Regions from separate parts of the Ochrobactrum sp. A-1 genome, predicted to be linked through region 1. Evidence: predicted binding sites of a transcription regulator. Region 1 holds the regulator's gene; each other region holds the start of a gene.
The links. Region 1 encodes PhoB, which activates phosphate uptake and scavenging genes when phosphate is short. Its sites were predicted from a motif close to TGTCATNNANCTGTCAT; they were not measured.

Region 1 (3,060 bases):
TCGACGTCGATCTGGATATCCAGGAAAAGATGGTCACGGCGCTGATCGGACCTTCCGGTTGCGGCAAGTCCACTTTCCTGCGTTCGCTCAATCGCATGAACGACACGATTGAAGGCTGCAAGGTTGGCGGCAAGATCACGCTCGACAATGAAGACATCTACGATCCGAAGATCGATGTCGTCGAACTGCGCGCCCGCGTTGGCATGGTTTTCCAGAAGCCGAATCCGTTTCCAAAGTCGATCTATGAAAATGTCGCCTATGGCCCGCGCATTCATGGTCTCGCCCGTACCAAGGCAGATCTGGAAGAAATCGTTGTGACGAGCCTCCAGAAGGCGAGTTTGTTCGAGGAAGTGAAGGACCGCTTGCACGATGCGGGCACCGGCCTTTCTGGTGGCCAGCAGCAGCGCCTCTGCATTGCACGTGCGATTGCCGTGAGCCCGGAAGTGATCCTCATGGATGAACCGTGCTCGGCACTCGATCCGATTGCAACCGCAAAGGTGGAAGAGCTGATCGACGAACTGCGTCAGAACTATACGATCGTCATTGTTACGCACTCCATGCAGCAGGCCGCCCGCGTTTCGCAGCGTACCGCCATGTTCCACCTCGGCAATCTGGTCGAAGTGGGTGACACGGAAACCATGTTCACCGCGCCGACCGAAAAGCGCACGCAGGACTACATCACCGGACGCTTCGGCTAATCCGGAACTGCGCTCAAACAGATAGACAGTGCGGCTTCCCCGCAATTTATATTACGAGGTCTACTATGCCGTCTCAGCATACCGTTCGCTCCTACGATGAGGAATTGAAGTTTCTCACCCATAAGATCGCCGAAATGGGCGGACATGCGGAACGTATGGTCGAGCAGTCGGTCGCCGCTATCGTCAATGCGGACAATGCGCTTGCACAACGCGTTATCTCCGACGATCTCATACTTGATGCCAGTGAGCGCGAGATTGACGACAAGGCCGTGATGATTATCGCCAAGCGTCAGCCTATGGCCGTAGACCTGCGCGAGATCATCGGATCGATCCGCATCTCCGCCGATCTGGAGCGCGTCGGCGATCTGGGCAAGAATATTGCCAAGCGTGTTGCCGCCGTTTCGGAATCGCGTCAGCCGGTAAAGCTCTATCGCGGGCTTGAAACACTGGCCGAGCTGGCGCTAACCCAGCTCAAGGATGTTCTCGACGCCTACGCGTCGCGCTCGGTGCAGCAGATCAATGTCGTTCGCGACCGCGATGACGAGATCGATGCCATGTACACGTCGCTGTTTCGTGAATTGCTGACTTACATGATGGAAGATCCGCGCAACATTTCTGCCTGCACGCATCTTCTGTTCTGCGCGAAGAACATCGAGCGCATTGGCGATCATGCAACCAATATTGCGGAGACTGTCTATTACATTGTGACCGGCCTGCAAATGCCGGCCGAACGACCGAAAGAAGACCTGAGCCACGGTATTGTCGTGGATGAGGCACGTAAACCCTGAACTACAGCCAGCCGGACCTTGGTCCGACGGGTGGGAATGAGTGAATAGCGCGGCGGCACGCGGTCGATTGGGGGAATTTTATCCACCGCCCGCCGAATTTGGATAGGGAAATACTGGATGTCACAGGCACCCAAAATCGCTGTGGTAGAAGACGAAGAGGCGCTGAGCGTGCTGCTTCGCTACAATCTTGAGGCAGAGGGCTATCAGGTCGATACGATGCTGCGCGGCGACGAGGCCGAAATCGCCTTGCGCGAGAACGTGCCGGATCTGCTTATCCTGGACTGGATGCTACCGGGCGTATCGGGCATTGAGCTTTGCCGTCGTTTGCGCCAATGGCAGGAAACGGAGCGTCTGCCAATTATCATGCTGACGGCGCGTGGCGAAGAAAGCGAACGCGTGCGCGGCTTAAGCGTCGGTGCGGACGATTATGTCGTGAAGCCATTTTCGACGCCAGAGCTTCTGGCTCGCGTCAAAGCGATGCTGCGCCGGTCTAACCCGAGCATTCTTTCGCACGTGCTGAAAGTGGGCGATCTTGTTCTCGACCGTCAGCAGCATCGTGTCTACCGCAAGGAGAAGGAAGTCCGTCTCGGACCGACGGAATTCCGCCTGCTCGAGTATTTCATGATGTCGCCCGGGCGCGTGTTCTCGCGCAGCCAGCTTCTGGATGGCGTCTGGGGGCCGGACATCTACGTCGATGATCGCACGGTGGATGTTCATGTCGGGCGGCTGCGCAAGGCGATCAATGTCGGTCGCGCGCTTGATCCTATCCGCACCGTTCGGGGTGCCGGTTATTCTTTCGGATGACCGACGCCGTTATCTGCGGCTTCGAGCACTGAACTTGTCTGACCCGTTACGGTTTCTGTGGCGGGTCGCCTTTTGTTTAAGGGCGAGCTTTGCAAGGTGCGAGATCGTACTCGTCCGATTCGCATTGCAATAACCCAAAACGAGTGTGAAAAGCCTCATCTCACGCGATGTTACAAGTGTGTTTCCAAAGTTGACGGATGGCAACGGAACCGGCCTGAAAACAGAAATTCTGCAGAACATTTGAACCGCCACGAATGTGTATGCAAAAAATGTACAAGCAAAAGCGAATTAAGGCAGGGATATGGCGTGTATTGTGAGAGTTTGAATCTCGTTAAATCAATATCTTACCTGAATTCCCAGTTCTCGTTAAGAAATTATTAATATATTTAAAGGGCTTGTAGGCACATTCGCGATCTCGATTCGGAATTGTTTTAGGACTTTTCAGCGGTCTCCAGCATTGTTGGGATTTGACCTGTCGCCTTTTTTTGGCCTAAAAATTCCAAAACCTTGAATTCGATTGAGCGACAGTAGGGCGAGTAATTTTGATCTTCGTCCTCTTTGACTTGCACCGCAGTCAGACGTTCGCGCGCATCGTTCCAGATGTGTTCGCCTGAATGGATGACTGGATCAGTTAAGGGTCCTAACATGAGACTGAGCCATTGACGCGCGCCGCGAAGTGGAAATTGCCCGTTCTTATCGGGCTGGTGGTTGCGCCTTTCGTGGTGACCGGTTGCACGACGACCGGAACCTCGGGAAAAGCCAATTCGGAA
Region 2 (3,060 bases), on a different contig from region 1:
ATCGCGCCTTGCGAATAGGAACGGATCGACTGGCGCGTATGTTCGCTGGCGTCAGTCTGCACCTCAAGTTTGGAATCCGGGTAACGATTGGCTTCGTAAGGGCCATGTCCCTGCAGCGAGACGGCAAAGAAGAAGAATGGCGCATCCATGGAATCTGCTTCGCGGATGATTTCATCGGTCAAGGCAGCGTCGGAAGCCAGTGCGCCGCGCTTTTCCAGCGGCGGCATGTTTTCTTCCGACATGAACCGGTCGAAGCCCATGCTTTCATAAACGGGGCCGCGGTTCCAGAACCATTGGCGATAGGGGTGGATGGCCCGTGTCGCATAACCCTGATCCTTGAAGAAGCTTGCAAGCGAGGGAAGGGGACGGCGGACATATTGCTGATAAGGGATACTGCCAGAGGGCAGGAAGGCTTTGGAAAACCCGGTCAGAGCCTCGAACTCGACATTGGCAGTCATGCCACCGAATTCCGGCGAGAAGACATGACCGGATTGTTCGGCACGAACTGTCGGGATCGGATCGGCGCTGAAAGCCACGCCCGGAAGGCGCGTCGGATCCCAAAAGGATTCGCTCATCACCATAATGACGTCAGGCTTGCTGGTATCGAAGGCAGCAGGGATCAACTGTGCTGGCGGTTCGATGGCGGCAATTGCTTCCGAAGAATAGCCTTCCGGAGCGAAGACGGTAGCCATCGGCACATTCAGGATGAAGGCCATGGTAAAGCCGTTATGGGCGTAGTTTTCCTTCTGATCCCACATGATCGGCAGAATACGCAGACGGTCGCGCGCGAGCGAAAAACTGGCATAGTCAGAAATCACCGCGAACCAGGCGAGTAATGGTAGCGCAAAGGCAAGACGCAGCATCCGCCCCTTCCACGGGATTGGATCGAAGCGCCGCCACCAGAACAATGTCACGGTTATCATCACTGCTGCCGAAGCAATGAGAAGCAGGGCTATGCCGACCGCGCTCCACGGGCGGTCACGCACCAGAAGCGGCAGGAGATCGACGATCTGACGGGCGTAGAGAAAGTCGCTCGGATAAAGCGGGTCGCCGAGATAAAGGCTCTTTTCGCGTGCGGTTGTGGCCGCAATCAGCGCCAGCGGGCCAATCACGAAGAAGCCATAGTGAATCCGTCCGAAAATGGCGTCGCTCGCCGTCAGCACGACGACAAAGAGCGCAACCGTCGTCCATGCAGGCTTATGCGGCGTGCGGAAGAACTGCATCGTGTCGGTGAATGAGCCGCGCACGATCCATTCGACAGCGAAAACCAGCAGCGTCGAAAGCACGATGGAAGCAAGCGTAATTGCTGCGAGGCGCAGCGGCCAGGCAATACGGGCAGGCCCGAAAATCGCGGCATCGCTCCAGCGACGCGCTGCGGTATTTTCCATCACACCCGGCATGTTTTACTCACCAACTCCCGAACTTCCACAAAAAGCCTGTCACATTTCTGTCATGGAAATGTCAAGGCACGCTTGGGCCGCGAGTGATACGCACCGTGATCTGAATGGATGATGAATGGAGCATTTAAAATGAGAACAGGGCCGGAATTGATCCAGCCCTGTTCATGGCTATATAGGAGATTGGATTACGAAAAGACGTCTTCCAGTCCCTTGGTCAGTTCCAGCGCCTGCCGTTCGAACAGACGGCGGTAGATGCCGCCCGGCTTGCGGATCAGCGCGTCGTGGTCGCCTTCTTCAAGGATCTTGCCCTTGTCGAAGACCAGCAGCCGGTCAAGTGCACGGACCGTCGAAAGTCGGTGCGCAATGACAAGCGTTGTACGACCCACCATCAGCCGTTCCATTGCCTGCTGGATCAGCACTTCCGATTCTGAATCGAGGCTCGATGTGGCTTCATCCAGAATAAGGATCGGTGCATCTGCCAGAAATGCACGGGCAATAGCGACACGCTGACGCTCGCCGCCCGAAAGCTTCACGCCACGTTCACCGACAAGCGTTGCATAGCCTTTCGGCAGGCGGCTGATGAAGTCATGCGCGCTTGCAAGGCGTGCAGCTTCCTCGATCTCCGCCTGTGTCGCGCCGGGGCGGGCATAGGCGATGTTCTCGGCCAGCGTCCGGTGAAACAGGATTGGCTCCTGCTGCACGATGGCAATCTGCGATCTGAGCGATGCCTGTGTGACTTCGGCGATGTTCTGTCCGTCAATACGGATCGCGCCGCCGCTGACGTCGTAAAGCCGCTGGATCAGCTTGACGAATGTCGTCTTGCCCGAGCCAGAATGGCCAACCAGACCAACCCGTTCGCCAGCTTCGATCTTGACCGAAAAGTCGCGATAGAGAGCGGCTTCGTGGTTGCCATAGTGGAAAGTGACGTGATCGAACGTGATCTCGCCGTTTCCGATCTTGATCGCCGGTGCGCCTGGCTTGTCGGCAATGCCGTAAGGCTGTGCCTCGATGTCGACCAACTCTTCCATGTCGTTGACCGAACGCTGCAGGTTGCGGATATGCATACCCACGTCGCGCAAATAGCCTTGCAGCATGAAGAAAGCTGTCAGGACGAAGGTGATATCACCCGCCGTGGCCTTGCCCTGGCTCCAAAGATAGAGCGCAAAGGCGATAACCACGCCACGCATCACCAGCAGGTTCGCACCCTGAATGAAGCCATTCAGCGTACCGATCAGCCATGTGCGGCGTGTGCGACCGCGCCACTTGGAAACGACCTTTGCAAGACGCACATCTTCACGGCTTTCCGCGCCAAATGCCTTGACAACCGCATTGCACGAAATGGCATCGGCCAAAGCGCCACCCATACGCGTGTCCCAGCTATTGGCAAGCGTTGCCGCAGGCGCAACAAAGCCAAGCGAGATCACGATCGTGCAGACGATGAAAAGCACCGACCCGATTGCAACCAGCAGCCCCATCAGCGGCCAGTACCACGATAGAAGCACCACGGAGCCAACCAGCATCAGGATTGACGGCAACAGCGCCACGATCAGCGTATCGTTGAGCAGGTCGAGGGCCCACATGGCGCGCGAGACCTTGCGCACCGTCGATCCGGCAAAGGCATTGGCATGCCAGTCGGTCGAAAAGCGCTGCAGCTTGCGGA
Region 3 (3,060 bases), on a different contig from region 1:
ATGCGCGTTGGTTCCGACTATGACCGCGACTTCGTAGGCGAGGATAAGCGGATGCTTGCCGATGCTATCGAAAGCGGTGTTCGCGAAAATCGCTTGCGTGCAGACCACTTTCTGCACCTGCGCTGCGAGGTTTCGTCGGCGGATTGCCTGGAAACATTCGAGCTTTTCGCAGGTGACGACCGCGTCAAACTCGCTTCGCTGATGGATCATGCGCCGGGACAACGTCAATTCGTTGATCTTGAGACCTATCGCACCTATTACATGCGCAAAATGAAGCTCACGGATGAGGAGTTCCGCGTGCATTGTGAGAAGCGCATGGCGGATTCGGACGCCTATTCGGCCAAGCATCGCCGTTCCATCGCCGAACTGGCTGCGACGCGCGGCATCGTTCTGGCCAGCCATGATGATGCGACCAGCGCGCATGTCGATGAATCGCTCGACCACGGTGTGCGGATCGCCGAGTTTCCGACCACGATGGAAGCCGCAAATGCTTCAAAAGGCGCAGGGCTCTCGATTCTGATGGGGGCGCCAAACATCGTTCGCGGTGGTTCGCATTCCGGCAATATCGCTGCACGCGATCTTGTTGATAATGGTAGCCTCGACATTCTGTCTTCGGATTATATCCCGTTTAGCCTCATTCAATCGGCTTTCGGTCTTGCTTCGGGCGAACGCGCCATTGCGTTGCCTGACGCGGTCCGCCTTGTGACCAAGAATCCCGCCGACGCCATGGCCATGGATGATCGCGGCGAGATCGCTATCGGAAAACGTGCCGATATGGTTCGCGTGCGCCCGAAAGGCGCGATCCCGGTTGTCCGCACTGTCTGGCGCGAAGGCGAGCGGGTGCTCTGATGCAGATGCAATCCGATATGCCGAAAGGCTGTTTCGTCGCCGTTGTCGGCCCCAGCGGGGCCGGCAAGGATACAATCATGGATGCAGCGCGTGCGGCTCTTGCGGGCGACACGCGGTTTCATTTTGTGCGCCGCATCATAACCCGCCCGCAAATGCCGGGAACGGAAGATCACGACAGTCTGGATGAAGCGGCATTTGCAAAGTCGGCAGGTGAGGGCGCTTTCGCCCTGCACTGGCAGGCGCATGGTCTGAGCTATGGATTGCCGAAATCGCTTGATGATGAAATCGCTGACGGCATCGTTGTGGTCGCCAATGTCTCGCGACGGGTTCTGGGTGATATTCGCAGGCTCTACACGTCGCGCTCTGTGGTCGTGATAACGGCCCGACCGGACGTTCTCGCTGAACGGCTTGCATCGCGCGGTCGTGAAAGCCGGGAGGAAATCGCCTTGCGGCTGGCGCGCGAAGTGAGCTTTGATGACGGTGCCGCGGATGTTGTCACAATAGACAATTCCGGCAATGTGAATGCATCCACAGACGCCTTCCTTCGTCACTTAAATGAAATATCTGTTAAAACAATCGCTTAGATAAAATCTCTATAGCGGCGTGTAAATTTACACAAACGTCATTCTGCTTTCATCGCAGTGTCATGGAAGCAATTCAGAGTGAGCATGAATGGAGACGAATTCATGCTTCAACTGAAAAACATAACGCGCCGCTATAATGACAAGGTGGCGGTTTCGGGCGTGGACCTCGAAATCGAGCCGGGCACGTTTGTGGGAATTATCGGGCGCTCTGGCGCGGGCAAGTCGACGCTTTTGCGTATGATCAATCGCCTTGTCGAACCTTCCGAAGGGACTATCCATTGGGACGGTCGCGACGTTACGGGCCTTAAAAGTTCGGGACTGCGCGACTGGCGTGCGCAATGCGCGATGATTTTCCAGCATTTCAATCTGGTCGATCGTCTTGATGTTCTGACCAACGTTCTGATGGGCCGTCTGAACTATGTTTCGACGCCAAAATCGCTTCTGCGCATCTGGAGCGATGAGGAGCGTTTGATTGCTCTTTCCGCCTTGCAGCAGTTCGATATTGCGCATCTTGCAGCGCATCGCGCCGATGAACTTTCGGGCGGCCAGCAGCAGCGCGTGGCGATTGCCCGTGCGCTTGTCCAGCAGCCGCGCATCATTCTCGCCGACGAGCCGATTGCATCGCTCGATCCGCGCAACACCCGCAGCGTCATGGACGCCCTGCGTCGCATCAATCGCGAATATGGCATCACGGTTCTCTGCAATCTGCACTCGCTCGATATTGCGCGCAGCTATTGCGACCGTCTTGTCGGTATGTCGGCCGGCAAGATCGTATTCCGCGGCACACCGTCGATGCTGACCGAAATGGCAGCACGCGACCTTTACGGCATGGAAGCCGCTGACGTCATCGATGCCGATGAGCAGCAGGGCGAAACAATGCCAATGCCAGTTCCGCAGTCGGCTGAAGCCGTTCTGCGTCAGCTTTCCGCGTAAACGCAGGAAAATTACCTTCTAAAATCGGGGATTAACAGGAGATACCTATGCTTAACCGTAGAAACTTTCTGGCGGCTGCTGCGCTTACCGCTACGCTGACCATGCCAATGATGGCCTCCACCGCTCAGGCTGCTGACTGGAGCAAGGACTACCCGGAAATCGTTCTGGGCGTGATCCCAGCAGAAAACGCTTCGACCACTTCCGACCGTTATGCACCTCTGGCTGCCTATCTCGGCAAGGAACTCGGCACGAAGGTCACGCTGCGCGTTGCCAACGACTATGCTGCTGTAATCGAGGGCCAGCGCGCCGGTAACATCCAGATCGCATTCTATGGCCCGGCATCTTATTCCCGCGCCGTCATGACTGGCGTTGAGACCACGCCGCTTGTCAACCAGCGTCACGACACTGGCGTCAACGGCTATTATTCGGTTGTTTATGTTCGCGCTGACAGCCCGTACAAGACCATGGAAGACCTGAAGGGCAAGACCATTGCTCTCGTCGATCCAAATTCGACCTCGGGTAACAACGCTCCGCGCTTCTTCCTAAACCGTGACGGTTATAGTGTCGATACGTTCTTCGGTAAGAACTTCTTCGCGGGCAGCCATGAAAACGCCGTTCTCGCTCTCGCGCAGGGTACCGCAGACGCTGCTGCCAACTCCTGGAATTCGGAAGACGACTCCAACCTGACCCGCAT

Region 2: MKS82_RS08665 (LTA synthase family protein) is a predicted target of PhoB. The motif match lies at 1,438-1,454, and genes of this name have one in related genera.
Region 3: phnC (phosphonate ABC transporter ATP-binding protein) is a predicted target of PhoB. The motif match lies at 1,470-1,486, and genes of this name have one in related genera.

What each region holds. Positions count from the first base shown of each region.
Region 1 covers NZ_JAKVQC010000004.1:856,591-859,650, forward strand. Annotated here, with positions in the region: gene pstB (phosphate ABC transporter ATP-binding protein PstB) at 1-698, shown strand, start outside; gene phoU (phosphate signaling complex protein PhoU) at 764-1,486, shown strand; gene phoB (phosphate regulon transcriptional regulator PhoB) at 1,604-2,290, shown strand; gene MKS82_RS13715 (cell wall hydrolase) at 2,950-3,060, shown strand, end outside.
Region 2 covers NZ_JAKVQC010000003.1:1,423,894-1,426,953, reverse strand. Annotated here, with positions in the region: gene MKS82_RS08665 (LTA synthase family protein) at 1-1,400, opposite strand, end outside; gene MKS82_RS08660 (ABC transporter ATP-binding protein) at 1,586-3,060, opposite strand, start outside.
Region 3 covers NZ_JAKVQC010000003.1:263,507-266,566, forward strand. Annotated here, with positions in the region: gene MKS82_RS02855 (alpha-D-ribose 1-methylphosphonate 5-triphosphate diphosphatase) at 1-849, shown strand, start outside; gene phnN (phosphonate metabolism protein/1,5-bisphosphokinase (PRPP-forming) PhnN) at 855-1,433, shown strand; gene phnC (phosphonate ABC transporter ATP-binding protein) at 1,536-2,366, shown strand; gene phnD (phosphonate ABC transporter substrate-binding protein) at 2,414-3,060, shown strand, end outside.